Regions from separate parts of the Marinococcus sp. LNHM5E3-2.1 genome, predicted to be linked through region 2. Evidence: a T-box and tRNA genes for the amino acid it is inferred to sense, from the RefSeq annotation. Region 2 holds a T-box; the other holds one or more tRNA genes.

Region 1 (15,284 bases), 250 kb from region 2:
CAGAGAACATGATGCAATGGGCCATGCAGCGGGAGCTGCTGAAGGCCTGCAAAGAAGATCTTGATGCCCATAATATCGAAATTCCTTACCCGCACCAGGTGAACGTCAGCAAAGAAGCATAAAGCACAAAAAGAGACGGCAGGGGCTTTGAAAGCCCCTGCCGTCTTTTATCGTTTTCTTACCGACTCTGCAGAAAATCAGTGAAAAATTCCACCGCTGTGTCTATCGCTTTTTCGGATGGGCTGATCCGGTTATCGTGCAGCCCATACGGCGTGTCCACTCCGAGCCAGACCATCGTCCCTGGAATGTCTCGTAGAAAATAGCCAAAGTCTTCTCCCGTCATTGCTTCCCGGCTATCCACATAGTTGACCCGGCCGTGACTCTCGGCAAACGAAGCCAGATCCGCTGTTTTTGTTTCATCGTTATACACCTGGCAGTAGTTCGCTCCCCAGTCCACCTCTGTTTCACAATGAAAGGAAGCTTCAATTCCTTTTAGCATTCCGATTATTCTTTCTTTAATCAGCTTCATGTTGTCCATCGAAAAGGTGCGGATCGTCCCTTCCACCCGGGCGGAGTCTGCAATAATATTCTGCTTGGTTCCTGCCTCAATCGTACCGATGGTTACAACGGCCGAATCGAGTGGATCAATGTTTCTTGCCACAATTGACTGAAGCTGAGTCACAAAGTGGCTCGCTGCCACTACCATGTCTTCTGTCTGGTGGGGACGTGCCGCGTGTCCGCCTTTACCGTGAAGATTGATAAACAATTCGGAGGTGTTGGCAAACAGCACCCCCGGCTTTGTCGCAATCGTGCCAACCGGGTGTTCTGGAGCTATATGCAGGGCATAGATTTCATCCGGCTTCCAGGCCTTGAATTCGCCGGAGCGGAGCATCGGCTCTGCTCCCCCCGGTCCTTCTTCTGCCGGCTGAAAAAGCATCACCACGTTTTGAACCGGGCGTTGCTCCGCAAGGTTCTGCAGTATGCCAAGCGCAATTGCCATGTGCATGTCGTGTCCACAGGCGTGCATCATCCCTTCGTGCTCGGATGGAAACTCCAGACCTGACTGCTCCTGAACTGGCAGGCCGTCCATATCCGTCCGGTAGCCAACTGTTTTTTCCGGGTCAGAGCCTTCAATGCGAACAAGAATACCTGTTTCCCATGTTTTATATGACAGGTGTTCCTGCGGCAGAGCTCGAATCACATCAAGCAGATACTGCTGCGTTTTAACTTCTTGAAACCCCGGCTCCGGAATGCGGTGCAGATCGCGGCGAAATTTCGTTAAGTCAGTAGAAGTCATTACTGCACGCTCCTTTCTTTCAGGGCGTTCATTTCTTCTGCAAGGGTTTCAATAAAGGTATCCACTTCAGCTCGCTCAAGGGTCAGCGGCGGCAGAAGGCGGATAATACGCTGCTGTGTAATATTAAACATAAACCCTTTCGCAAGCAGCCTCTCCTGCAGTGTTTTGACGAATGAAGCATCGGCATCCAGCACTACACCAATCATCATGCCGAGCCCCCGGATTTCCTGCACAAATCCTTCGCTTTCTTTTTTCCAGTCTTCGAGACGGGACCACAGGTATTCAGCCCGTTCACGCCCCTTCTCCAATTCCTTTTGATCATACAGGACGTCGAGCACCGCATTTCCCATCGCGGCGCTGAGCGGTGAAGGTCCGAAGGTCGTGCCATGATCGCCCGGGTGAAATACTTCCTGCACATGCTCTCCTGCAATCATTCCTCCAAGCGGCAGACCGCCGCCGATGCCTTTGGCAAATAAAATAACGTCCGGCTTGATATTTGCCCGTTCGTAGGCGAAAAACGTGCCTGTGCGTCCAATTCCGGTCTGAATTTCATCTACGATAAACAGCACGTTGTATTTTTCGCAGAGGGCTTTCGCTTCTTCCATAAAAGAAGGGGAAACCGGCTGAATACCGCCTGATCCTAATATCGGCTCGAATAAAAATGCGGCCGGCTGCTTCGTCTTAAGCACTTCTTCAAGTGCCTCCAGGTTTTCTGCTTCCACTTCATATACAGGGTAGTCTGCTGCAGGAAAATCCTGATAAATTCCGGGCTGGCGCGTCAGCTGAATAACACCCAGCGTCCGTCCGTGGAAGCTTTTTTCGAGCACAGCGATTCCTTTTTTCGGCGTTTCCTGGCTGCTGCCCCATTTATGCACAAGCTTGACTGCTGCTTCAGTGGCTTCCGCTCCGGAATTTGCAAAGAATACCTTCCCCGGGATACTGAGCTCAATCAGCCGTTCCGCCAGGCGGACCGCCGGTTTGTTAATAAACATGTTGGAAATATGCAGAAACTGGTCTGCCTGTTCCTTCAGCTTATCGAGCAAATAGGGGTGCGAATGACCGACAATATTAACGGCCAGGCCGGTAAATAAATCGAGATATTTGTTTTGTTCGTTGTCGTATAAGTAATTGCCTTCCCCTTTTTCCACTACAATCGGAAGACGCTGGTACGTAGACATTATATAGTGCTGGTCTTTTTCAAGCCAGTTCATGCTGTTTGCCCCTTTCGCGTAAATGAAAAAGAAAGGCCCCTTTTGGAACCCGTCCCAAAAGGCAGCCTTTCACCGTTACGTTGTTGCGTTGTTATTTTAAGCGGCGCAGTTCCTGTTTAATTTCTGTTTTTCCTTTTGTCTGCTCATCAATTTCTTTGATGACGCGTGCAGGAGTACCGGCAACGACCGTATTTGGCGGCACGTCTTCTGTTACTACGGCGCCCGCAGCTACGACTGCCCCTTCACCGACAGTGACCCCTTCAAGGATCACGCAATTGGCGCCAACCACAACGCCGTCTTCGACAACGACCGGCTGTGCGGATGGCGGCTCAATGACGCCGGCAAGGACTGATCCTGCACCGATGTGGCAGTTGTTGCCCACGGTGGCACGTCCACCCATTACAACGTTCATATCAATCATCGTGCCTTCTCCAACAACGGAGCCGATGTTAATGCTTGCACCCATCATGATGACGGCACCTTTACCAATTTCCACCTGGTCGCGGATGATCGCACCCGGCTCAATTCGTGCTTCGATGTCTTTCAGGTCAAGCATCGGGATCGCACTGTTTCTACGATCATTTTCTACGACAAAATCTTCAATTTTGTCCGCATTCGCTTCGATTCCCTCTTTAATATCTTCCCATTCACCGAACAATACGCCGGTGTTTCCTGTAATAAACCGCTTCGTTTCATTTCCAAATCCGATAGCGTCCAATTCGCCGGTAATATGTACTTTAACCGGAGTGGATTTTTTACTATCTGAAATGAACTGGATAATTTCGTTTGCGTCCATTTGATTCATGTTTTACATCCTCCTTCAAATTTCTCTTTCCTAGATTATCATATCGCCCTTTGAAAGCAAAATGATAGTGGCATCTTTTTTCTGTTCTTCTGCTATTTTCTTTCTTCTGGGAAAGCCTTACAATGAAAATAATAAAAGGAGGCATACATATGGGTAGAACAGCTGACATTTGTGACGAATACGGAAACGAGGTTTTTGTCGCCAATGAACCGTTTTTATCGCACGGGCCGGTACTTTCCTTCGAAGGTCCGGTGGAAACAGTACGGGTATTTGAGGATAACGTTCTTGTCGAGCAGGCGCTTGGTGACATCCCCGCTGGCAGCGTCCTTGTAGTTGACGGAGGCGGTTCATCCCGGCGCGCTCTCCTCGGGGACAACCTGGCAGAAATTGCTGTTAAACGCGGACTCGCAGGTATTATCGTAAACGGCGCAATCCGCGACAGTGATGAACTGCGCGAAATGAATGTCCGGGTGTTTTCCCGTTTCACCAACCCACGGAAGTCCGTCAAGGAAGGACGCGGTGAACGCTCCGTCCTAGTCGATTTTGCCGACGTCACCTGGACACCCGGGGATTACGTTTATGCGGACAGCGACGGCATTGTGCTTCTCCCTGCCAAAACCTAGCCCGCCTCCACCGGCATTAGACGGCGCACGCTTGTAAGTGTAACTATTAACAGAAGCAGACCGCCGGCAATGACGCCGATCCAGCCAGCTATGGGCCAAAGAAGTCCAAAATATATACTGCTGAGACTTCCGCCCAGATAATAAGAGGTCAAATAAAGTCCCGAGGCGCTCGCCCGGGCTTTTTTTGCGTTTTTTGTCACCCATGAGCTTGAGGTGGAATGCGCAAAGAAAAAGCCAAAACTCAGTACTGCAAGCGATGCAATAACCACCCACAGCTGAGGTACAAGCGACAGCATCAGACCGCCGGCCATAATGAGGATGCCGGTCTGCATACAGTCTGTCTGTTTAAAGCGCTGCGTCAATTCCCCGGCAAGGCTCGAGCTGAATGTGCCCGCCCCGTATGTTAAAAAGAGCAGACCCAGAACCGCCGTGCTGACGAAAAAAGGGTCCCCGTCCAGGCGGTAGGTAATAAAGTTAAACGTGCCGATAAACACGAAGAAATTCAATCCGCCGATGATATAAGCGAGCCGCTGGACTGGATCTTTAAGGTGAAACAGCGCATTTTTCCACGTATCGCTCCACTCCAGAGGCTTTGGCTTGAAGTTTTTCGAAGCCGGAAGCAGAAAAATTACCAGCAAGGCAAGCAATACGCTTACTCCGGCCATGAAAAAATATGCCGTCCGCCAGTCAAACCAATCAGCAAGCACGCCGCTCATTACTCTTCCACCCATCCCCCCAAGACTGTTCGCGCTTACGTAAAACCCCATTGCTACTGTCATCGCCCTCGGCGTGAATTCTTCCCCGATATAGGACATAGCCGCAATGGGAATACCGGCAAGCCCCACTGCCTGTACCATTCGCAGCAGCAAAAGCAGCCAGAAGGAGCCGGCAAACGGAATGAGGAGCGTAGCTATCGTTCCCCAGATCATCGCATACACGATGATTTTCCTCCTCCCTTTCGCATCGGATATCGCGCTGATAAAAAAGAAGCTTACTCCAAGCATCAGCAGCGACAATGAAATGACAAAGCTCGCTGTCGCTTCGCTTACATTGAATTCTCCTGTAAACAATGGAAGCAGTGGCTGGGGGTAATACATATTTGCAAAAATGAGCAGGGAGGCAAGCCCAAGGGCAATGGAGGCCCGCCAAAACGTTCCAGTATGCCGGTCGATCATAAAGCATTCGTCCTTCCTTCTCATTCGTCGTTGCTGCTTGTATTATACAACCAGTATGTACGATTCGTTCCTTTTTATTTTACCCGTTTTAGCACGTTATATGCTTAGCATTACCCGGGTCTTAGAAAAATGGCTCTTAATACAGCTGAAGACCCGGACGCCTTTTCTGGCGCCGGGTCTTCCTATTAGCTGCGTGTCGTTTTCAAATACGAGCGTGCAATATTTCGTACATTGGGATTCCAGTGGGCCATGCATCCGGCCATTGCCCGTTCCACATGCTCCGCTGCTTCGTCTTCCCAGTAGCCATTGCTGTTCTGATGCTCTGCTGCTGCTCCAAGATATTCAGCTGCCACCCTGGCAACTGCTTCTTTTTCTTCTCCATGTACCTTGAGTTCCACCTTGTCCCCAAGTCTGATGCTTGTAAACAAAGACATCATGCCGAGTACGCTTTTACCATTTGCGGAAGTTCTCCGCTTTTCAAAAAACACATCTGCTTTAAATGTTTCCAGTTCATGCACAAATGACAATACTTGACTGGCATTCAGTCCACGGGTTAACACGAATGTTTCCACTCGTTCCATCGAATGCATCGGCTCCTTTTTTTCGTACATATTCCTTCTGACAAACATTCTTATTATAACATGTACGTTTCATTTGCCAACCGTGAAGCCCGCTTAATTATTGTCGGAGATGTGATAATTTTCTTCAGGCGCTTTTTCAATATAAATAGACTGTGTTGGATAGGCAAACTGAACGCCTTCCTCCTGAAGGATACGAATGATTTCAAGATTCAGTTCTTCTTTTATTTCCGCCCATTCCAAAAATGCGGTCGTTTTGGTAAAGCAGTAAACCCACAGGTCGAGCGAGGAGCTGTTAAATTCTTTAAACTGCACAAGAATTAGTTCTTTATCAATGTCATCACGGTTATTCAGCATCTCTTCAAGACGCTCCCGCAGCTGCAGCACCTGCTCCCTCGGTGTCTGGTATTCAATGCCAAGCGTCATATCTATTTCCCGCTTACGCATTTCACTCCAGTTCGTAATCGCTTCGTGGGCAAGTGTATTGTTTGGAACGATGACAATCGAGTCAGCGAAGGTACGCACCTTCGTGCTCCGAAATGAAATATCTTCCACGATTCCTTCCACCGTCGGCGTATAAATCCAGTCGCCCCGCTTAAACGGGCGCTCCACTACAATAATTATGCCGCCGATAAAGTTAGCCACCATGTCCTGGGCGGCGAGAGCAAAAGCCAGACCGCCAAGGCCGAGACCTGCCACAAAGCCGTTAATGTTAAAGCCCCAGGATGAAAGAATAATGGTGAATGCAAGCGCCACGATAATAATCCGCAGCACCCGGGAAAGAAAAGGCACCAGCATATTATCTTCCTTGCCCTCGAGCCGTTTAATCATCGGGTTAAAGAGCATCGAAGACGTGTTCAGAAGCTTATATGTGCCCCATGCTACGAGCACGATTAAAATCGAACCGTACAGGCGGTTGATAATAGTCATGGAATCCCACGGTATAGGCAGATACAGCAGCGCTAAGTATATGCCGAACACGGCAAAAAACATCCGGATCGGCCGTTCAAATGATACTAAAACATTCGTGAACAGCTGTGATCTCGATTGGTGAGTCATCTTTAAAATGAACCTGAAAATGTATTTAGTAAAAAGCTTCCGAAAAGCAAACACGAGAAGTGCAATCAAAACGGCTACGCCTATATCAATCCAGGGCAGCTCCACAATACGTGTCTGCCATTCCATCCAAAAGTCTGCATATGCCTGCATGAACATCCCTCCACCTTTGTCCCGTTCTCTCTATATTTTAATGCTGCCACCAGGCAGTTTACTGCAGGGTTCCTTCTTTTCGCATTTGTGGATATCTTTCAAACCTAAGGTATGGTAGCATGTAAGTCGGAAAAAGACATCATCACAAAGGAAGGTTTAGATAGTCGCATGGATTTACTTATTTTACTGCTAATTGGTTTTGCTGTAAATACGCTCATATACCAGCTTGCCCGTTTGATGCAAAAAGTCTCCGGGCGAAGTCTTCCGCTTCTGGGTATCACTTACATTGCTTTTTTCGGAGCGCTGTCGCTCGGCATTTTTAATCAAGGACCGCTTGGGTTCATTCTTTCCAACCTCAGTCTGGGCATGCTTGCTTTCTGCTTATTTCTATTCCTTCAGCAGCGGAAAGAAAAACAGCAAAAGGAAAAGTAATTCATTTTTTTATGGGTATGTATCGCGATCGATAAAGATTTCTGTTTCTGCTGCAGGTGCTTATACGACTTCAGTATCTCCGGCAGAAACCGGACTTCAGCAAGGCCTTTAAGCTTCACTGGCCAGAGGAAATGGAATGGCAAGCATAAATCCCTGCTTTACCTGCTGAAATTGGCCACAGAAGGATTGACACCGTTCTTTTCCTATTGTATATTATTTCTGTCGCTTCATTCCATATCATTTGTTCCGTTAGCTCAGTAGGGAGAGCGCCACCTTGACAGGGTGGAGGTCACTGGTTCGAGCCCAGTACGGGACACCATAAATAATAAACTACAGCAGGAGCCTTTGGCTTCTGTTTTTTAATTTGCATAGCCTGGGCTGTTTATAGTCGCCACTTTCTTTGATACATCTATTACCTTACCCATTATTTTACAATAATTAGTGCACCTCATAAAATTTATGTATATTCTCGTGCCATCCTTTTGTATCCTCTGCTTTTATTAAACTGTTTCAGGGTATATCATGATAAACAAATACTGAAAGGAGGAATACGGATGAGTTCATCATCAATAGATAGTTCGAATTTCGTCGAGGTGTATTTTGACCCTTCCGCCATCCCGCTTTTTGAATTGAATGGCTTCCAGAGCGAAGGCACCTTCGAAGAGCATTCCAGCTACGTTAAAGCAGTAGTGTCTTCGGAGAACTGCGGTATTGAAGAAGCGGGGATCTACTTCTATCAGGAAAAAGCCAGGAACACTTCCGGAGGCAGCAAGACCATCTTTGTTCCTATGCGTTTTATTCTTACTGTAGTGGAGCATTCCGAATCAAGGGGGCCTATCGGCTATACGGATCCAAATACTCTTTAGCACAGTCAAAGGCAGAAAGCTGCGAGCTTCTGCCTTTTTACCGCAGAACGTATATATGCCGCCCAAGCTGGATAATTTCTTCATTCTCAGGAAAATAAACCCGCTCAAACGTCGGATGAAAACCGCTGTCCTGCATGGAATGTATATCGGCGACCCATCCCCCTTCCCCCGGCCAAACAAGGCAATGCAGCATGTGCCCTTCACTACAAATGATTACCTGCACCTGGCGAATATGCCGGTCAATATAAACAACCCCCATGGCGTATACCCCCCCTTAATGACAATATACCCATTCGAGTCGAATCAAGACTTATTTCCCTATTAATTATTTAATATTTTTTCGAGTCAAAAAAAGCGCCGCAGCGGGCGCTTCTTCGTTCTATAATCCCAGGATATCGCCGAATGTATTTTGAAGATGGTTCCGGACGATATCCATATCGAATTCTTTTTCTTCTTCCCGGCTGTACATTCTGCCATTCTGGACGTATATGACATCGAGCTCTTTCGTCGTATCATCTGTACTCTGCGTTACTTCAATGTGACAATTGTCGTCGTCTGTCCGGGTTTCAAAAAGCAATTCACGGTTATCGATAGTCATATAGCTGCGGTGCTTCGAACCATAGCTGCTGAACGAATCATTTTTCACTTCGCCAATCTCTTTGTTCAAATTATTAAAGTACTTGGCAATTTCCCAGTTTACTTCGTTCATAATGTTTGCGTCTTCATTTACTTCCAGGTATTCAACTGCTTTAGCTACGAACTCATCTTCGAAACTCATTGCCATCACCCTCTTCTTTAAAGTAATTCCCCATTCTACAGGTTATACGGCTTCTCCACTACTGCAGCGGAAAAATTATGTAAAAAACATTTATTAAAAAAGAGTTATGTTAACTGCTCATAAAAACAGTTAACATAATTTATTTCACTTCTACTACATACACACCAGCATCAACATATCGGATCAGCATCAACTGTCCATTGCCCACCATCGAATCAATAGTTTTTAACGCAAAAGAACTGTCAATGCTGTTTCTATCTTTTAATATAGCGGCGACATCTTTATTAGTCAGTGGCTTATCATTGTCCTGAATAATATTTTTTATTGTTTTTGCCCCTCTGGTTTGTAATATAATGTTCACCCCTTTGTTTATCACTAATATTCTATTTCCGAAAAGTCTGCAGGGTAATCCTCAAATTACAACTATTTTTGAATCCACGGGTGCAAAATTACTGGTCGCTCTCATGCAAATGATTTTCTTTTTTCTGTTTGACCTGTAATTTCCCTCTTCGTATTGCTTCCGTTATAACTAAACAGAGCGCTCCGGCCAAGACATGAATGAGTGCCCATACATAGCTTTGCAGTACGAGGCCGACAATTATACCTAGACCGATATTCCATATCCCGATAATGAGCCAGAATAGAATAAAATAACTGTTTATTGTTCTTCGTTTCATGTCTGACATCCTTTAATGTTTTTCTACAAATTACCATATTTATGTGTAAAAGTCATTTTTCATGTTTTTGACAGCGTTATCATCCCTATTGCACATCCGTCATGTTACACTATTCTTATCCTGAAAAAAAGAGGTGCTCAGATGAAACAAATGCAGTTAGGCAGCAGTTCTCTTCACGTATCCAATATAGCACTCGGGTGTATGCGCATGAATGAGCTTTCTATCGATGATGCTGAAAAAGTTTTCCGCACTGCTCTTGAGGCAGGGGTGAACTTTTTTGATCATGCCGACATTTACGGCGGCGGCGATTCTGAAGACATTTTTGCCAGAGCGGCCGGCATGAACGATGACCTCCGTGAAAAAGTGATTCTTCAGTCCAAAGCCGGCATCCGTGGGAATTCTTTCGATTTTTCCAAGTCCCATATCTTAAAAACCGTCGATGAAAGCCTGAAGCGCCTTCAGACAGATTATCTGGATGTACTGCTTCTTCACCGTCCCGATGCGCTTATGGAGCCCGAAGAAGTCGCGGAAGCGTTCGACAATCTCCAGGCCTCCGGTAAAGTCCGGCATTTTGGTGTCAGCAACCAGCATCCAATGCAGGTTGAGCTTTTAAAGCAGCACGTTAAGCAGGACCTGATTGCCAACCAGCTGCAGTTCGGTTTGATGCACTCCCTCATGATAGACCAGGGATTGAATGTAAATATGAAAAACGATGCCGCAGTGATGCGTGAAGGCGGGCTGCTTGAGTACAGTCAGTTGAACAGTATGACTGTTCAGGCCTGGTCTCCTTTTCAGTACGGCATGATGGAAGGCGTTTTTGTCGGCAATGACAAATTTCCGGAAGTAAACAAAAAACTCAGCGAATTGGCCAAGCGCTACGACATTACTGAATCTGCGGTAGCGGCTGCCTGGATTCTGCGTCATCCGGCCCGCATCCAAACCATTGTCGGAACGATGAATCCAGAACGACTGGCAGGTATCGCCAAAGCTTCTGAGATCACTCTGACACGTGAAGAATGGTATGATCTCTATCAGACAGCCGGCAATGAACTCCCCTAACAATAAAGACCCCTTTTCCTTTATTCAGGGAAAAGGGGTCTTTCTTTATGCTTTCGCTGCTTCTGTGCTTTCTTTTTCTTTGTTCTTTCTGATCTTTTTAATATTAAATCGCATTACGATCATAGCCGCCAGGGCGACTACCAGAAGAATATTAAACAGGTAGAACGATAAGACGTAGCTTCCTGTTGCCGAAACGATGCTCGAAACAGCTGTCGGCCCGGCCACACCGGCAAGAGCCCAGGCAGTTAAAAGGAATCCGTGAATGGCTCCAAGCTGTCTCGTCCCAAACAGGTCACCGATATACGCCGGTAGACAGGCGAAGCCGCCACCGTAACACGTAATAATAATGAATAAGAGAATTGCGAGCAGCACAACGTTAGTCGTTAACGGCAGTAGGAAAAAGGCAACAATCTGAATGAGAAAGAACAGCGTAAACGTGTTCGTTCTTCCAAGATAGTCCGAGAGTGACGCCCAGACAATCCTTCCACCTCCGTTGAAAAAGCCCATTACGCCGACGATGGTAGCTGCTACAGCTGCGCTTGTTCCAGTGATGGACTGAGTCATGTTTGATGCGACTGCAAGCAGCATGATGCCCGAAGAAATGTTAATAAACATCACGAGCCACAGCAGGTAAAAACGCATTGTCCGGAGTGCTTCTTTGGCTGAAAGCTGTGCCAGGTCTCCGCCTTTTTGGTTTGTTTTAAGGTCTTCCTTCTTGTAGCCTTTAGGCATCCAGTCCTTTGGCGGCTTCTTCATATAGCTTGCCCCGGCAAGCATAAGAATGAAGTATGAAGCGCCCAGAATATAAAATGCTCCCGGTATTGACACTGCGTTCATGAGCCATTCAGCTACGGGACTTGTAATCAGCGCCCCGGCGCCAAATCCCATAACTGCCATGCCAGTAGCCATCCCTCTGCGGTCCGGAAACCACATAACTAGCGTAGAAACCGGGGATATGTACCCGATACCAAGACCAATGCCGCCGAGAACACCATAAGAACCAATAAATAATGGCAGACTTTCAAGCTGGACCGCAAGTCCGGCCCCCATTGTCCCGGCACCAAACAGCACGGCTGCAATGGCAGCTGAGATTCTCGGCCCGTATTTTTCCACAAAAAAACCTAGTGAAGCGGCCGACATCCCCAAGAAGAAAATTGCAATGGTGAATGCGAGTGTTACGTCGGAAATGTTCCAGCCAAGTGAATCATTCAGCGGGTTCTGGTACACACTGTACGCATATACTGAACCAATCGATAAATGAATCGCTACAGCTGATAAAGCCATCAACCAACGATTTCGATCTGCTTCCATAATTAGTAAGTCCCCCTTCTGTAATAATACAATCCTCTCATTCCCTCTGAGTGTGCATTCAAACGGTCATCCCCAAAAAAATTGTAAAAATTATTTATTAAGAATTGCTTTAAAATAACGAAAAAAAGCACCCGGATGGATGCTTATACTTCGTCGGCATACACATTATCCAAACGGACGCTTTTTCCAGTTCTGCTGCTTTCATAAACAGCTTCAATAATCCGGGTGACCCGCAAAGCCTGCTCGGGCTCAACAACGACCTCAGCCTGCCCCAGACATGCCTCTATGAAATTCTTTGCTTGCAGCACGTCTTCACGCTCAGAGTTTGTTAAGTGCGGCTCCGTACTCATCATCGAACCGAATTTTGACTGGTAAAGCTCGAGCGGAAAGACCTGGAGTCCTCCATCCACCCCGGAAATGCTTAATTCTTCTTTATCTTCTTTTATATTCGCTGCCCAGGATGACTCCAGGAGCAGCGTCATACCATTTTCAAACGTAATATAGCCAGTCACATGGTCCTCCACGGAAAAGCTTTCAGCATCGATCGCTCCCCATTCATTAATCTGGCCAGGAGTTTTACTCAGACGGTCGTATGTTCTTCCGTTCACTTCTACCGGCTGTGGGTCATCCAGAAGCCAGAGAGCCAAATCCAGCAGATGACAGCCGTAATCAATCAGACTGCCTCCGCCCTGAAGTTCTTTATTCGTAAACACGCCCCACCCGGGCACCTTCCGTCTTCGCATCGCCTGAAGGCGTACAACCAGCGGGTCACCAATTTCGCCCTCCTGCACCATCTGTCTGGCCGTACGGGACTCCTGCATGTAACGGTAATGATAACCAATCGTTAACACAGCCCCTGAACGCCTGGATGCGTCAATCATGTCCCTGCATTCAGCGGTGGTCATCGCCATCGGTTTTTCACAAAGCACGTGCACTCCTGCTTCCAGGGCCTGCACGGCAAGTTCTGCATGAAATTTGTTTGGTGTACAAATGATGACTGCTTCAACGTGGGCGAGCAACTCTTCTACAGTGCCGTATACAGCCGGAATATCAAATTCTTCCGCAGCCGTTCCTGCTTTACTGAGATCTGTATCAAAAACAGCGGCTACGTGAGCATCTTCAATTTGCTGAAAAGCGGGAAGGTGCCTCCCGCGGGCAATGCCGCCTGCACCAATAATGCCTATCTGAAGCTTTCCCATTAGTCCTTTCCCTCCGTATCTTTACCCGAGATGGCTTCCAGAGGTCTGGCATTACCATAAACAGGTACTGGTGTATTTTTCGGGGCCGACCACCGGACAGCATTTTTAATCACCGTTTGAATGTCTTTGTTGTAGTAGGTTGGATACGTTTCATGTCCTGGACGGAAATAAAATATCTTTCCCCGTCCCCGGGTGAACGTTGCGCCGCTGCGAAATACTTCTCCGCCCTCAAACCAGCTGATAAACACGAGTTCATCCGGTGCGGGAATATCAAAGTGTTCGCCGTACATTTCCTCTTTCGGCATTTCAATATACTCTCCGATCCCTTCAGTAATCGGATGGCCAGGCTCTACGACCCAGAGACGTTCACGCTCGTCTGCTTCCCGCCACTTCAGGTCACAGCCTGTTCCCATTAACATTCGGAATATTTTTGACAGATGGCCCGAGTGAAGCACAATCAGCCCCATCCCGTCCAGTACGCGAGCCTGAATGCGTCTGACAATGACATCCTCTACTTCGTCATGGGCAATATGGCCCCACCATAAAAGCACATCGGTGTCGTTTAACACTTCCTCTGTCAGTCCATGCTCCGGTTCATCGAGTGTTGCTGTGCGTACAACGTCTGCCTCTTCCCCCAGAAAGTCAGCCAATGCACCGTGAATCCCCTTCGGGTACACCTCTTTAACGTCCGGATTCTTGTTTTCGTGCCTGTTTTCGTTCCATACGGTAATGTTCATGCCGTACCTCCTTTAGTCGTTAAACGCTTACTGAATGCGTTACCAAAACCATTTAAATATTTTTAATTCGATTCGGAATCATTAAACCGCTTCCATTTCATAGTAATCCAAAACGTTTCGGATCGCAATCTTCAATTACTTTTTTATTAAAACAGGCAAAAGCCTTTTCGGGCTTTTGCCTGTAAGTCAGGACATTTTTAACGGCGATGTATGGGCATAAATTTTCTTATATGCCTGAAATGATTGTTCATATATCAGTGACTGATCAGGATTCGGATAAAACGTTTCGCTTTCTTTGACAAACGTTTTTTTGCACTCCTCAAGCGTAGCAAACCATTCTGTACCGTAGGCTGCAAGCATTGCGGCCCCGAGTCCCGGCCCCTGTTCGTGAGCGAGCTTGCGAACAGGACATCCGAAAGCATCTGCCTGCATCTGAAGCCAGAAGGAGCTTTTCGCTCCCCCTCCAATGGATACAAGGGAATCTATCTGAAAGCCCTGCTGAAGGATCATTTCGTGAGACTCCTTTAGAGAATAAGTGATCCCTTCCATCACAGCCCGGACAATATGGCCTCTCGTATGACGGATATCGAGGCCAATAAAGCTGCCCCTGATCCCTGCGTCCATATACGGCGTTCTTTCACCGGTCAAAAACGGGGTGAACAACAATTGATCTGCCCCTGCAGGCACCTGTGATGCCCGTTCAACGAGCTGTTCAATCGTTTCGTCAAAAAACAGGTTGTCCTTTACCCACTGCAGGCTGTTCCCGGCGGACAGAGTGACTCCCATATAATAATACTGGTCCTTTGACGCGTGATTAAAATAATGCAGACGTCCATCCGGAACCGCTTCGCCGTGATCCGGCACCAGAAGCACTCCGGAAGTCCCTATGCTTAAAAGGCCTTCCCCCGGTTCTGTTATTCCGCTTCCTAAGGCACCGCAGGCGTTATCAGCCCCGCCAGCTATAACGTTCACTCCTTCATGCAGTCCCGTCTGTGCTTCCGCCTCCTTCGTCAGGCTTCCCGCGCTTTCATGGGACTCAATCAACGGAGGGCAGAACGAGGCGGAGAGATTAAAGCCTTCCCGCATCGTACGACTCCAAGTTTTGCTTTTCACATCCAATAGAAGCGTCCCGGCAGCATCGGAGAGTTCCATCTGCATACTGCCTGTCAGCTGGTACCGCACGTAGTCTTTTGGCAGTAGAAAAGATGCTGCTCTGCTCCAGACATCCGGCTCATTTTCCTGCACCCAGAGCATTTTCGGAAGAGTAAAGCCCTCGAGAACTGTATTCTGTGTTGCCTCAATCAGCTCGTTCTCCCCGATCGTGCGG
Region 2 (15,284 bases):
TCCCTTTGCCGATATCTATGAATGCAGCATCCATGCCCGGCAGCACGTCCACTACTCTTCCTTTATAGATATCTCCGGCCGCCGTGTCATCCATTGCCGACTCAAAAAAGAACTCTTTCACTCTTCCATTATGTTTCAGGGCCGCTCTTGCTTCCCCGGCTTTCATATTTGCAATTAATTCCATTGAACGTTCCTCCAGTGGCGCATTTCTTTCCAAAAGGAAAAAGACTGCCACATGATGGTGGCAGTCATTCAGTTAGACTTATTTTCTTCTCTGACCTTCGCTTTTTCATGAAGCAGGGCGATCTGCGTTGTAAGCCGCTTCAATTCCTGTTCGGAAGCCGCTTCCTGCATTTGTTTATTTAAAAGTGCCAGTTTTTGGCGTTCTTCATCGGAAAGATAAGGGTGCTTTTCTATAACAGTCATCAGTGATTCCTCCTCCGCGCATTCGGATAGATAATCGAAGCCTTTCATTCTGTAAAAACCTTTATAAGAAAGACAGGCGATTCGGGAATCAACTCCAAAACAGCATGCCCTTTCGTTATTATTATACCACGCAGCTCTTAAAGAAAACAAAATTGACTCCTCTGCACAAACAAAAAGGACAGGAAGCATACTCCCCGTCCTTAACCTTTTATGATTTTATTCCGAATAAACTTTTCACTTTGGAGAAAAAGCTTTTCTTTTCTTCCACTGCCATAAGCGGTACCGATTCCCCGAGCAGCCGGCGGGCAATGTTACGATACCCAAGCGAAGCCCTGCTGTTTGGATTCATCGCAATCGGCTCCCCTTTATGTGCTGCTTTTAATACATGCTCTTCGTCTACAATCATGCCGAGCAGATCCACTGCGAGTGTAGCTACGACGTCTTCCACATCCAGTACGTTGCCTTCCCGTGAAAGATCACTCCGCACCCGGTTCACTACCAGCTTTGGCGGTTCAATATCTTCGTTTTCAAGCAAACCGATGATCCGGTCAGCATCTCTCACGGCTGCCGTATCCGGAGTGGTAACAACGATCGCTTTGTCCGCGCCGGACACAGCGTTTTTAAATCCCTGCTCAATACCGGCCGGGCAATCGATAAGAATAAAATCGTATTCCGGGCGGAGCGTTTCCACGATTTCCTCCATTTGTTCGGGATTCACCGCAGATTTATCCTTTGTCTGTGCTGCCGGCAGCAAATGCAGGCAGTCGAACCTTTTATCCCGGATCAATGCCTGCTGCACCTTGCAGCGTCCTTCCGCAGCATCCACCAGATCGTAAATGATCCGGTTTTCCAGACCCATAACGACATCCAAATTCCGAAGTCCGATATCTGTATCAATCAAACATACTTTTTGTCCCTGCAGTGCAAGTGCTGTACCGATGTTGGCAGAAGTCGTGGTTTTCCCGACTCCGCCTTTTCCGGATGTAATTACTATTGCCTCTCCCACCAACGGTTCCTCCTTTCAGACCTTACATGCTTCTCATTCCGGCTAACGGTGTCCGGAAGTTGTTTTTCGGCCTGACATGCTTATGTATATGAGACCGAGCGTAAATAATGCCCGAGCATTTTTGTTTCCTCAAATGCAATTGCCTTATATTCTTCTCCGGTAACATACGCATACCCCGGGCCTTCAATCGCAGGCTTCTGCTCCTGCTTTTCATGCTTTTCCGGCGCGTAGAAATACGTATCCGAGATAGAAATTTGTTTAGGAATCATCACAGAGGCACACACCACAGCATGACTTTCTCCCTCTGTGCCGGCTCTCGCTATTCCTTTTAATGCACCGATAACATAGATATTACCCGTTGCTTCAACCACTCCGCCGGGATTAACATCGCCAATAATAAGGATGTCGCCTGTTTTGCGGAGTACCTGCCCCGAACGGACAATCTGTGTGACAGACGTTACTGTTGCTTTTTCAATTACCTCTTGTGCTTCATCCTTTGTTATCACGTTCGAATGAACCTCATGCACCCGCACTGAACCCGTTTTGTTCAGAACTTCCGTAATTTCTTCTTCGTGACTTTTACTCAAATAACGGTTCCCGGCGTCCACACGGACTTCTACTTGCGGCCCGTTTTCAAACAAACGCTGCTCCCGTTCAATCTTCTTCTTCAATTCCTCAAGAAGTTCATGATAAGAGCACTGATCATTTAATACAATGGTTAGTCCTTCTTTAGTACCTTTGATCGTTACATAATTTCCATTGTTATTCGTCATATTTTCACCCCTGAACCCTTAAGCGCTCTCCATTCTTAGTAAATGTCGTTCTTTCCATTATACGGTTTCATTTCACAGGAATAAACAGCAAACCACTTCTTTTTTAAAAAATTATCGCTGCCTGATTTTTTCTTCGTCTTCAATCCATTCAAAAATACGGCGGAAAGGAACGAGCAGCAGTAAAGCAGCAGCCCCGTTAATAAGCCACGAAGCAATCATCCGCTTCACTAAAAACTCTCCGAAGGAAAGTTCGGCAATGCCCAGCAAAAAATAAATAAAGTAAATCAGCAGTTCAAATACAAAAAGCGCACAGAATATGATAAGCCACTGCCATCCATAGCTGTTCCGGACCACCGGCAGAGAGTAGGAGCTCATGTACGCAATGAAGCCGAAGCAGAACGTATAAACACCGAGAATCTGCGTGTACGTGAAATCATAGAGAAAGCCAACGAAAACACCTGCCCATACTCCTGCAACCGGGCCGCGGTATATGCTGGTCAAAATCACTCCAATAAGCGCAAATCTCGGCATCCACACCCATCCACTTTCATTTTCCTGTGGAAAGAGGATTTCAAACCATGTTCCTTCAATAAGAAATAAACAAAAGATCGCTACGGGGATAAGAAAGCGTGTCATGAGCCCCCGCCGCCTTCTTCACCGACTGGGTCCACGGCTTCTTCCTCTTCGTCCTCCTGCTCCTGGTCTTCTTCGAGCGAAGGAAATTCTTCACTCAAATCTTCAATATTCCGGTCCAGAACATTTACATACGTCAAATCACTGAAGTCTGCCGCTGGTTCAATAAGGGCGTTATACGTTAAACCGTATTCATCGGGCTCCACGCTCTCTACTTCCCCGATTGGAATACCGCTTGGAAACGCTCCGCCCATTCCTGAAGTAACTACCTGCTGGCCTTCTTCGATTTCTGCATCACTGCGGATTTTCCGGAGCATGAGGCCGTCCCGGTCTTCATCCCATCCTTCAATGAAAGCATTAACCGTTTCATCACCGGCGGTCACACTGGCGCTGATACGGTTTGTCCGTTCCCCGTCCGATAGTAATTGGACAGTGGAGGAAAATTCAGAAGCCTCAGCCACACGTCCGATAAGACCTTCATTTGTAACTACGGCCATATCCTGTTCAATACCGTTCTGGGTGCCCTGATTAATACCGATGGTCTGTGTCCAGCGGTCTGGGTTCCGGTAGACGACAAGCGCCTGGCGGCTTTCATAGTCGCTCAGCATTTCCTGTGTATCTGCCGATTCACGGAGCGTTTCATTTTCCTGCCGGGTGTTTTCAAGCTCTGCCGAAGTGGCAGCATACTTTTCCAGCTGTTGTTTCAGGGTTTTATTTTCCTCGTATGTATCCAGTAAATTTTCCACAGCTTCAAAGCGATTAGCTGCAAAATGAGCCGGGCGGCTGATGGTCGATTGAAAAACGCCTACAGAGTCTCTCACGAACTCTTCCGGCCACGGCACCGATTCCCGTTCCCTCATGGAAAACCCTACGAGTATAACAAGAAGAATAATGCTTACCATCAAGATGATCAATCGCTTGTTGTTAAAAAAGTGCGGCATGGTTCCCCACCTACTCTAAAGATAGATTAAGCATTCCGGCCTGAGCGGGATGTAATTCCTGCTTTCGAGCGGAACAAATGAATATTTTCCAAAGCGCGTCCTGTACCAAGTGCCACACAATCCAGCGGCTCCTCCGATACTAACACCGGCATGTTCGTTTCTTCGCTGAGAACCCGGTCAATGTGCTGCAGAAGAGCCCCTCCTCCTGTTAACAGGATACCACGGTCCATAATATCCGCTGCTAATTCCGGCGGCGTCTGTTCAAGTGTACTCTTCACCGTATCAATTACAGTCGAAACCGTGTCTTTCAGACATCCTGCGATCTCTTCAGAGGTAATTGTAACTGTTTTTGGAAGTCCGGTCACTACATCTCTTCCGCGGATTTCCATTGTATCATTGTCTTCATTTTCTGCGGGAGGTGCAGCAGCACCAACTTCAAGCTTAATGGCTTCCGCGGTACGCTCTCCCACCATGACGTTGTACGTTTTTCGGATATACTGGATGATCGCTTCATCCATTTCATCTCCGGCAATGCGGATCGATTGACTCGTGACAATTCCCCCAAGGGAAATAATAGCCACCTCTGTCGTTCCACCACCGATATCAACGACCATGCTTCCTGTAGGCTCCCACACAGGCAGATCGGCTCCAATCGCTGCTGCAAACGGTTCTTCGATCGTGTAAGCCTCTCTTGCCCCTGCCTGCTTGGTGGCATCCTCCACGGCTCTCTTTTCAACTGCCGTAATACCTGACGGCACACATACCATTACGTTTGGCTTTCTGGAGAATATTGAACGTTTTTTGACCGACTGCCCAATAAAATATTCCATCATGGTTGCCGTTGTATCAAAATCAGCAATGACGCCGTCTTTCATTGGGCGTATTGCCGTAATGTTTCCCGGCGTGCGTCCAATCATATTTTTCGCACTGCGGCCTACAGCTTCAATATTTCCCGTATCTGTCCGCATAGCCACTACCGAGGGCTCACGAAGAATGACTCCTTCTCCTTTGGCGTAAACGAGCGTATTTGCCGTGCCTAAATCGATCCCCAGGTCTCTCGTTCCAAACATCTATGTATATCTCCTCTCGTCTTGCAAAATACACGGTCATTCTTTTCAGCAGGTATTGTTCATTAGGTCATCTAACGATTTATTATGTTGGATTATGTCTTTTCCGGCACGTCCTGTATTTCCATATGTAGCGGGCACGTTCAGCGGTCCCTGGATGAATGATCTCATCTCCGGGGTTTCCGTCCCTCTGACGCTCTCCCGTTATTATGCATTAAAGCACAGCTGCTCCTGCATGCACTATTTTTTATTATACTGAAAAATATTTGAAAAACATAGGGTCAATGCACCTGTTTTTTTAGGATAGGCTTATTTTCACAACTTCCAGTTTTACATAAACCCCTGTTCTTTCATACTCTTGAAGCACTGATCGCCGACAATTACATGATCGAGCAGCTCGATGCCGAGCAGCCTTCCGCATTCTGCCACCCGTTTAGTCACCTGAATATCCTCACTGCTTGGTGCCGGATCGCCGGAGGGGTGATTATGAAGGCAGATAATTGACGCTGCCGATCGCCGCAGCGCTTCTTTGAACAGCTCTCTCGGGTGGACGATACTTGAATTCAGGCTGCCGATAAATAATGTCTGCTTATGGATAATTTGATTTTTAGTATTCAGGCACAGTACGACAAAATGCTCCTGCTGTAAAAATCTCAAGTCTTCCATCATATATTCCGCTGCGTCTTCAGGTGAACGTACAACGTATCTGTCGGGATATGAATAGCGAAAGATACGTTTTCCCAATTCCAGTGCTGCCTGCAGCTCCAGGGCTTTTGCTTTTCCAATCCCCGGAATTTCCATCAGTTCCTCCCTGGTGGCTTCTTTCAGTAACGGCAGAGCATCGAAACGCTCCATTACCTCAGCAGCCAGTTCCAGAACCGGTGCCTGCTTTGTACCTGTGCGCAGGAGCACTGCCAGCAGTTCCTGTTCCGTCAGTGCCTCTGCTCCTTTTTGTTCCATTTTTTCGCGGGGTCTGAACAGTTCTGTCCCATCGGGGATTGCAGTCGTTTTCATCAGTGATCGTCTCCTTTATATGTGGGGGGTTAAAACGGGGGTTATAAAAAAGCCAGGTACCATTTCAGGCATGCTTCTCCGGCAAATAAAGTAAATAAACTGCCGGCTGCAATGGCAGGCGCAAACGGGAATGGCGTTCCTTTTTTGAAAATGCTCAATGGATATAAAAGAAAAATAACGATAGAAGCGATGAACACAGCAGCTATAAAATTAACAGCAAGAAGGTAAGGGCCAAAGAAAAACCCGAGAACAGTAAATATTTTCAGGTCACCTCCACCCATTCCTCCCCTCGTAGCCAGGATAATGACTGATAAAAGAAATAAGCCGGTGAATGCACCTATGAAGCTCCCGCTCCAGGCAGGCTCCTCCAGCCAGAAAAATTTTAACAGCACCGCTCCAAGAAAAAACAAAAACGATACCCGGTCCGGAATGATCATAGCTGTAATATCACTGATGGTAATAATAAAAAGGTAGGAAATAAGAAGTAAAGCTGCAGCGAATTCTGCAGTTAGTCCGAAGCGGACATAAGCGAGGAAAAACAAGACGCCGCCGGCGCCTTCCATAAGAGGATAAATTGCGGAAATACGGTTTTTGCAGAAGCGGCATTTACCGCCCAGATACAAATACGAACAGCAGGGGACTAAATCTCTTTTTTTAATCGGCTGGATACATACCGGGCAGCGCGATGGGGGCGACCACACGGATCCGCCGGCAGCCAGGCGCATGCCTGCGGCGTTACAGAAAGAACTCACTACCATCCCTGCCGCTGTAAAATATACAGCGAGCAATACGTTCATCACAACACCTCTTCCATTTTTTTCTTATTATAGCATGGTTTCCCTTTAATTAGCTCAAAAATATAATAAAAAGCAGAAGCCTCATGCTTCTGCCTTCGCTTTCTTATTGACTCCACTCCTGCGTAAGCTGGGAGATGAAATACAGGGAGCCGGCAAACACAATTACGTCCTCCTGGTCCCGGGCTGTATTTGCTTTTTCCCATGCTTCCTGCCAGCTTGATGCTTTTTGAACATCTGCTGTATTCGCTTCCGCAATATCCTCCGGTGCTGCTGCCTGCGGAAAATCAAACGGAACTGCCGTGATGGATTCTATCTCCAGGCCGCCCAGCTGATCAAGCACCGGCGCTTGTAATTTGTCCGTTTTCATTCCGACAATAAAATGAAACCGGCTGTTTGGATAATGCTTAGCCAACGCTTCTTTAAGACTTTTCATTCCTTCTTCATTATGAGCACCATCGAAAAGAACATGCTCTTCGCCAGGCGCTTTTTCAAGTCTCCCCGGCCAGGCAGCTTTTTTCAGGCCGGCACGAATGTGCTCATCCTCTGCGGGCAGCGCGTAATACATTTTCAGGTAACGCGTTGTAATTACTGCTGCTGCCGCATTCTCCACCTGGTGCTCCCCGAGCATGGAGACTTCGAGGTCTTCCATATCTCCGAGAAGGGAGTAAAAGGAAAACCGGGTTCCTGACTCTAACGGTTCGAGGCGGCGAACGTGAAACTGACGGCCAAGCTGATAAAATTTCGAACGCTGGTAATCGGCAGCTTCCTCAAAAATGCCGGCAAGCTCTTCATTCTGCTCACACGTCACTACAGGCACTCCGCCTTTAATAATGCCGGCTTTTTCCCGGGCTACTTCTTCGAGCGTATCTCCGAGTATTCCCTGATGGTCGTGCCCAATATTTGTGATAACGCTCACCATCGGGTGGATGGCGTTCGTGGCGTCCAGGCGACCGCCAAGTCCAACCTCCCATATGACTACGTCCGGAAACGTTTTTCTGGCAAAATACATTGCCGCAATGACGGTAATCACTTCAAACTCCGTCGGTGATCCAAATGGCGTTCGGGCAATGCTTTCCACTACCGGACGAAGAACGGCAGCCAGCTCCAGAAAATCCTCCTCGCTGATCGGTTCTCCATCTGTCGCAATACGCTCACGAAAATGATGGATATACGGTGATGTGAACGACCCGCAGACAATGCCTGCTTCTGTCATAATATTTCTCGTAAATGCTGCGGTGGATCCTTTTCCATTCGTTCCGCCGATATGAATGCCTTTCAGCCGGCGTTCCGGGTTACCGACGGCTTCAAGCATCATATTCATACGGTCAAGCCCCGGACGGATGCCGAACGTTTCGAGTGAGTGCACCCATGCTTCTGCTTCCTTGTATGTGTGCAAAGTAGACCTCCCTTTAAACAGCCATGCTGCACGCCCCCAGTCCGGGGGCGTCTGCTGCTTAGCTTTTTTGCAGTTCTTCCATTCTGGCTGTTACTTTTTCTCTTTTTTGTTCGTAATCCTTCTGCTTTTCTTTTTCTTCCTCGACGACGTGCGCGGGAGCTTTGCTGACAAATCCTTCGTTGTTCAGCTTTTTCGTGACCCGCTCCACTTCTTTATCGAGCTTGTCTTTTTCCCGCTGCAGCCGCTCTATTTCTTCATCTACATTAATCAAACCTTCGAGCGGCAGAAAGATTTCCGCCCCGCTCAATACGTGGGAGATAGATTTTTCCGGAGCTTCCAGCGCTGCATCGATAGTCAGCGTCTCCGGGTTTCCAAACCGTACAATATAGTCACGACCCCGTTCGAGTCGTTCCGAAGCCTGGCTATTGGACGGCTTCAGGCTCATTGGTACTGCTTTGGACGGCGGAACGTTCATTTCCGCCCGCGTATTCCGGACCGAACGAATAACCTCCTGAATTAATTCCATATCACGTACCGCTTCTTCGTCAAACAGCTGCGAATCCGCTATCGGCCAGGAAGCACTCATAATCGACGTTCCTTCGTGAGGAAGATGCTGCCAGATTTCCTCCGTGATAAACGGCATCATCGGATGAAGCATGCGCATCGTCTGGTCAAACACATGAACAAGCACAGACTGAGCCATACGTTTTGGTTGTTCGTCTTCGCCGTACAGCGGAAGCTTGGCCATTTCAATGTACCAGTCGCAGAGGTCATCCCAAATAAAGTTATAAAGCGTCCTTCCGGCTTCCCCAAACTCGTATTTCTCCATCAGCTCGGTGGCGTTCTGCTTTGTTTCCTGCAGACGGTGTAAAATCCAACGGTCCGCAATCGTTTTTGTGCCTTCGAGCTCGATGTCTTCCGCCGTTACACCTTCCACATTCATCAACGTAAAACGGGCGGCGTTCCATATTTTATTGCCAAAATTCCAGTTGGCCTCTACTTTTTCCCACTGGAAACGAATATCGTTACCCGGGGTTGTACCCGTAGCGAGCAGAAAGCGCAGAGCATCCGCCCCGTACTGATCGATAACATCCATCGGATCTACTCCGTTGCCGAGGGATTTACTCATTTTCCGTCCCTCACTGTCACGTACCAGCCCGTGAATAAGCACGTCCTCAAACGGGCGTTCACCGGTAAACTCCAGCCCCTGAAAAATCATTCGCGACACCCAGAAGAAAATGATGTCGTAGCCGGTCACAAGAGCACTGGTCGGGTAGTAGCGCGCATAGTCCGAGCTTTCTTCCGGCCATCCCATCGTGGAAAATGGCCATAAAGCCGAGCTGAACCACGTATCAAGCACGTCCTCATCCTGTTTCCATTCATCCGGATTTTCCGGTGCCGTGCGTCCGACATAAATTTCGCCTGTTTCTTTATGGTACCAGGCGGGAATGCGGTGTCCCCACCAGAGCTGACGGGAAATACACCAGTCCCGGATGTTTTCCATCCACTGCAGATACGTCTTTTCAAAGCGTTCTGGCACAAAGGTTACTTTTTCTTCCTTCTGCTGAAGTTCTACTGCCTGTTCCGCAAGCGGCCCCATGTTTACAAACCACTGCGTGGAAAGGTATGGCTCAACCACTGCACCGCTCCGTTCAGAATGACCAACAGAGTGCATGTGCTCTTCGATGTCAAACAGAATATCCTCGGCCTGCAGATCCTTCGTCAGCTGCCGGCGGCAGTCAAAGCGGTCCATGCCTTCGTAGATGCCGGCATTCTCATTCATGCTGCCGTCTTCATTCATCACAAGTACACGCAAAAGATCATGACGATTGCCCATTTCAAAGTCATTTGGATCATGCGCTGGCGTGATTTTCACTGCCCCCGAACCAAAATCCATGTCCACATAGTCGTCTGCGATGATCGGAATTTCTCTTCCGATGATCGGCAGTACAGCCGTTTTCCCGATGAGATGCTTATAGCGATCGTCCTCCGGATGTACCGCGACTGCCGTGTCTCCGAGCATCGTTTCCGGACGGGTCGTTGCTACTTCGATCGAGGTATTTTCACCTTTAACCGGGTAGCGCATATGGTAAAAGTGACCCTGCACTTCTTTGTATTCCACCTCGATATCTGAAAGCGCCGTCTGCGTTTCTGGATCCCAGTTGATAATGTATTCGCCCCGGTAGATAAGCTCTCTTTCGTACAACGAAACAAAGACTTCACGTACCGCTTCCGACAGGCCTTCATCAAGCGTGAAACGCTCCCTCGAATAATCGAGTGAAAGCCCGAGCTTGGCCCACTGGCTGCGGATAAAATCTGCATATTCCTCTTTCCATCCCCACGTTTTTTCCAGGAATGCTTCCCGTCCAAGCTCGTAGCGGCTCGTGCCTTCTTCCTTCAGCTGAGCCTCGACCTTGGACTGGGTGGCAATGCCGGCATGGTCCATGCCTGGCAGCCATAAGGCGTCATAGCCCTGCATGCGTTTCATGCGGATTAAAATATCCTGAAGCGTCGTGTCCCAGGCATGCCCCAGGTGAAGCCGGCCGGTCACATTCGGCGGCGGGATAACAATGGTATACGGCGTACCGTCTGTCTGTCCTGCTTCAAACTGTCCTGTTTCTTTCCAGAAGTCGTACCAGCGGTTCTCTGTTTCTTTCGGATCGTACTTTTTCGCCATTTCTGTTTCTTGTTTTCCCATATAAATCCCCTTTCTTCTCATAAAAAAACTCTTCATCCCGAGTAAGGACGAAGAGTTTTCGCGGTACCACCTTAATACCTGCGGCAGCGCAGGCACTTTCCCATAACGGCGGTTACCGTCTTTTCTTACTGTATTCGTTCAGAAAAGAAGCTCGAGGGCGACTTTCCGCACGGGTCGTTAAAGAATCTCTCAGCCCAGGATTCTTTTTTCTGTACAACGAACCTGCGTGCGTACTCCTCCCTGTTTCTGCATTTATTATTAATATTGATTTAGTGCCTTTATTTTACGAAACCAGGACGCATGCGTCAACTCTCTTACCCGTGTTCTTTATTCGCAGCAAGGCTTGCAAAGACGCGGTCAGCCGCCTCAATGGTCTTATCGATATCCTCTTCACTGTGTTCTGTTGATAAAAACAATCCTTCGAACTGCGAAGGCGGAAGTGAAATGCCTTCTGCCATCATTCCGCGGAAATAACGCGCGAACATTCCCAGATCAGATTTCTTCGCAGAAGCAAAATCCACTACAGGTTCATCGGTAAAGAACAGGCCGATCATCGCTCCAGCACGGTTGATCTGATGAGGGATTCCATGCTTGGAGGCTGCGCGGTTCAGTCCTTCTTCAAGCTGGGCTGCCCGGGCGCGGAACGTTTCATAGCTGCTTTCATCCACCTGCCTGAGTGTTTCAAGTCCGGCTGTCATCGCCAGTGGATTGCCGGAAAGAGTGCCTGCCTGATAGATAGGCCCGTCCGGGGCAATATGCTGCATGATATCGGCACGGCCTCCGTAGGCGCCTACTGGAAGCCCACCGCCGATGACCTTTCCAAGACATGTGAGGTCGGGAGTCACACCGTAGTGGCCCTGGGCACTGTTATAGTCCACCCGGAAGCCGCTCATAACTTCATCAAAAATCAGTAGACTGCCGTACTGCTCCGTTATATCACGAACGCCTTCGAGAAATCCTTCACCCGGGGTGACAACACCCATATTCCCGGTAACAGGCTCGAGGATGACACCGGCGATTTCATCACCGTATTCATCAAATGCCTTCTGCAGACTGTCGAGATCGTTGTACGGAACGGTAAGCGTGTTCTGGGCGATCGAGCCGGGAACACCTGGACTGTCCGGCAGACCAAGAGTCGCCACTCCCGAGCCGGCACGAATGAGTAGAGAGTCTCCGTGGCCGTGATAGCAGCCTTCCATTTTCACGATTTTGTCCCTGCCCGTAAATCCTCGGGCCAGACGAAGCGCACTCATTGTCGCTTCCGTACCGGAATTCACCATCCGGACGACCTCAATAGAAGGTACACGGTCCACGACAAGCTCTGCAAGCCCCGCTTCTGTTACGTGCGAAGCGCCAAAGCTCGTGCCTTTTTCAGCCACAATTTTTAAACTGTCCACAACGTGCTCATTTGCGTGGCCGAGAAGAAGCGGCCCCCAGGACATTACGTAATCAATGTATTCATTGCCGTCGATATCTTTAATGCGGGATCCTTTGCCTTCGTCCATATAAACGGCCGGATGACCGACAGATTCATATGTCCGCACGGGGCTGCTGACTCCGCCCGGCATTACTTTTTTTGCGCGTTCATGTGCATGTATTGAATTATGATACGATTTCATGTCATACCTCCTGGATACTTAAAAGTTATCTTTTTTGCTATTCCCGTACTTAGTATAACGAAAACAAGCCCTGGACTGAATACCTTCCAGAGCTTGTTTCTATTATTTATTGTCTTCCTGCATATAGCGGACAGCGTCCTTGGCGAAATACGTCACAATCAGATCAGCTCCAGCACGCTTCATGCTTGTGAGCTTTTCCATGACAATATCCTTTTCGTTCACCCACCCGTTCTGGGCGGCGGCTTTAATCATCGCATATTCCCCGGAAACGTTATAAGCCACCACTGGATAACCGGTGCGCTCCTTCACTTCTCTTACGATATCGAGATAAGCAAGGGCCGGCTTCACAATGAGAAAATCGGCTCCCTCTTCGACATCAGTTTCCGCTTCTTTTAACGCTTCAAGCCGGTTCGGAGGATCCATCTGATACGTTTTCCGATCCCCAAACGAAGGAGTGCTGTGAGCCGCGTCACGGAAAGGGCCGTAAAAAGCGCTGGCATATTTAACCGTGTAGGACATAAGCGGCACCGTGACGTGCCCTGCTCTATCAAGTCCTTCCCGGATAGCCGCTGTAAAGCCATCCATCATGTTCGACGGCGCAATAATGTCTGCTCCGGCTTCCGCCTGGGAGACCGCGGTTTCTGTTAGGTTTCTCAGTGATTCATCGTTATCCACGTAGCCGTTATGAATTACCCCGCAGTGCCCGTGGTCTGTATACTGGCACAGACAGGTATCCGCAATCACCGTTAATGCCGGATGATTTTCTTTAATCTGCCGGATCGCCCGCTGGACAATTCCGTCTCTTAGAAACGCCGGGGTTCCTTCTGCATCTTTTTCTTCCTCATGAGGCACGCCAAACACGATGACGCTCGGAATACCGAGGGCTTCCAATTCGTCCATTTCCGTATCCAAATAATCCAGGGAAACGTGATAGACCCCCGGCATGGACGGCACTTCTTTACGCACATTTTCCCCTTCGACGACAAAAATAGGATAAATCAAATCGTTGGGTCTTAATTCATTTTCCCTTACCATTGCTCTTATACCTGGCGTTGTCCGCAACCTGCGGTGCCGGCGGAAATGTAAATCAGCCAATGTGAAGCCTCCTAAGTAATTTCCTTGGTTTTTTCTATCATTCCTTCAACAGAATGAATTCCTGCTTCGTACACATACTTGAACCCGCTCTCGCGGGCAGCGCGTCCGGTCGATGGGCCGATTGCCACTACGGGAATAGTCAAAAGCGCCTGCCGGTAATCTCCTGCAAGCCGATACAGTGCATCTACAGAGGAAGGGCTCGCAGCCGTCAGTACGTCCACTTCCCGGGTCTTTAAGACCGTCTGCAGAAGAGCCCCATTTTTTTCTTCCGGTACCGTCGTATACAAATGCCATACCCATACGCTGATGCCCTGGGCCGTAAGTGAGCGGTACAAGGTATCAGCTGCCTGGGCGCTTTGGGGAAGAAGCACATTCTCCCCGCGGCCGATCACTCGTGCGGCTGATTCAGCTAACGAAACGGCTTTATATTTTTCCGGCATCAGCTCTACATGAAAGCCTTCCTGTTCCAGCGCTTGCTTGGTCTTGGGCCCCACAGCAGCTGTTTTTAAGCCTGGAGGGATACCCAGACCATACCGCTTTTGCCACTCCGCCAGATAATAGACGGTATTCACACTGGTTACCAGCATCCAGTCTATATTTCCGCTCTGCCACCGCTCTGCTATCGTCTTTTCCCTGCCCCGTACCGGTACGGTCGTAATAACCGGAACCGCTTTGACACAACAGCCTGCAGACTGAAGACCCTGCACCAGACTTGCATTCTGGCCGGCTCCTCTTGTCACCAGTACTGTTGCTGTCACTATTCTTCCCCCATCTCTTCCCGGGCCTGTTCCAGAATTTCTTTGCCGCCCCGTCCAAGCAGGGCGTTTGCGGCTTTTCTGCCCATTTCTTCCGGATTGTCACCCGTGAGCTTTTCTTTTAGTATTTTGCGTCCATCCGTGGATCCAATCATGGCGGTTAATTGTACATTACCCTGCTTATTAAGCGTGGCGTATCCACCAATCGGCACCGCACATCCTCCCTCTACGGCTTTCAGGAAGGCCCGCTCTGCAGCAACACATACCGCTACCGGTTCATCATGAAGGTGTTGAATGATCTTTAATATATCTTCGTCCCCGCTGCGGCATTCAATACCAAGTGCGCCCTGCCCTACGGCCGGCACACACATATTGGGCTCGAGAAATTCCGTGACAATCTCATCGCTCCAGCCCATGCGCTCCAGGCCGGCGGCGGCTAGGATAATAGCATCAAAGCTTTCCTCACGCAGCTTCCGGAGCCGGGTTTCAATATTGCCCCGAATCCACTGGACGTTTAAATCCGGGCGCTCTGCTTTAATTTGGGATGTGCGCCGCAGACTGCTCGTACCAACTACTGCTCCAAGCGGCAGATTATGAAACTTCACATGATCGTTTGCAATATAGGCATCCCGCGGGTCCACCCGGTTTGTGACGGCGCCGACCTCAAAGCCTTCCGCCATCTCTCCCGGGAGGTCCTTCATGCTGTGTACGGCTATATCGATCTCGCCATCTGCAAGCGCCTGCTCAATTTCCTTTACAAACAGGCCCTTTCCGCCAACTTTAGATAGCGTCCGGTCCAGAACACGGTCACCTTTTGTAGAGATTTTTTTCACTTCAAAACGATAAGGAAGGTCCAGCTTTTCAAGCTCCTGCTGCACCCACTCCGTTTGTTTTAATGCCAGATTACTTTTTCTAGTGCCCAGGGTAATTGTGCGCATGCGTTTAGCCATTCCTTTCTAAGCATCCATAGTTATTATAAGTACCATATATGAAACTGACTCAAATCACTGGAAATAAAATAGTTAATGAGTAAAACAAAAAAACAGGCAACGTTTAAAAGCGCC

Evidence for each region. The T-box of region 2 lies ahead of ACTRXH_RS00160 (valine--tRNA ligase). A T-box ahead of a tRNA ligase gene usually reads a tRNA of that ligase, here a tRNA-Val.
Region 1: it encodes a tRNA-Val, which carries the amino acid that the T-box ahead of ACTRXH_RS00160 (valine--tRNA ligase) is inferred to sense. The anticodon was not compared.

The regions. Positions count from the first base shown of each region.
Region 1 covers NZ_JBQLIB010000001.1:284,158-299,441, reverse strand. Annotated here, with positions in the region: gene ACTRXH_RS01655 (mechanosensitive ion channel family protein) at 1-122, shown strand, start outside; gene ACTRXH_RS01650 (N-acetyldiaminopimelate deacetylase) at 179-1,297, opposite strand; gene ACTRXH_RS01645 (aspartate aminotransferase family protein) at 1,297-2,508, opposite strand; gene dapD (2,3,4,5-tetrahydropyridine-2,6-dicarboxylate N-acetyltransferase) at 2,600-3,313, opposite strand; gene rraA (ribonuclease E activity regulator RraA) at 3,463-3,936, shown strand; gene ACTRXH_RS01630 (MFS transporter) at 3,933-5,111, opposite strand; gene ACTRXH_RS01625 (HPr family phosphocarrier protein) at 5,297-5,722, opposite strand; gene ACTRXH_RS01620 (mechanosensitive ion channel family protein) at 5,786-6,898, opposite strand; gene ACTRXH_RS01615 (hypothetical protein) at 7,067-7,330, shown strand; tRNA gene ACTRXH_RS01610 (tRNA-Val) at 7,574-7,649, shown strand; gene ACTRXH_RS01605 (hypothetical protein) at 7,885-8,196, shown strand; gene ACTRXH_RS01600 (hypothetical protein) at 8,234-8,455, opposite strand; gene ACTRXH_RS01595 (DUF3942 family protein) at 8,576-8,974, opposite strand; gene ACTRXH_RS01590 (hypothetical protein) at 9,114-9,350, opposite strand; gene ACTRXH_RS01585 (hypothetical protein) at 9,424-9,651, opposite strand; gene ACTRXH_RS01580 (aldo/keto reductase) at 9,793-10,710, shown strand; gene ACTRXH_RS01575 (L-lactate MFS transporter) at 10,756-12,021, opposite strand; gene ACTRXH_RS01570 (Gfo/Idh/MocA family protein) at 12,165-13,220, opposite strand; gene ACTRXH_RS01565 (ThuA domain-containing protein) at 13,220-13,957, opposite strand; gene xylB (xylulokinase) at 14,144-15,284, opposite strand, start outside.
Region 2 covers NZ_JBQLIB010000001.1:30,420-45,703, reverse strand. Annotated here, with positions in the region: gene ACTRXH_RS00210 (Rne/Rng family ribonuclease) at 1-184, opposite strand, end outside; gene ACTRXH_RS00205 (hypothetical protein) at 253-426, opposite strand; gene minD (septum site-determining protein MinD) at 635-1,432, opposite strand; gene minC (septum site-determining protein MinC) at 1,513-2,205, opposite strand; gene mreD (rod shape-determining protein MreD) at 2,317-2,841, opposite strand; gene mreC (rod shape-determining protein MreC) at 2,838-3,779, opposite strand; gene ACTRXH_RS00180 (rod shape-determining protein) at 3,806-4,849, opposite strand; gene radC (RadC family protein) at 5,177-5,860, opposite strand; gene ACTRXH_RS00170 (prepilin peptidase) at 5,902-6,657, opposite strand; gene ACTRXH_RS00165 (bifunctional folylpolyglutamate synthase/dihydrofolate synthase) at 6,761-8,053, opposite strand; gene ACTRXH_RS00160 (valine--tRNA ligase) at 8,112-10,751, opposite strand; T-box leader at 10,792-11,007, opposite strand; gene hemL (glutamate-1-semialdehyde 2,1-aminomutase) at 11,066-12,370, opposite strand; gene hemB (porphobilinogen synthase) at 12,473-13,465, opposite strand; gene ACTRXH_RS00145 (uroporphyrinogen-III synthase) at 13,477-14,223, opposite strand; gene hemC (hydroxymethylbilane synthase) at 14,223-15,158, opposite strand; gene ACTRXH_RS00135 (cytochrome C assembly family protein) at 15,194-15,284, opposite strand, start outside.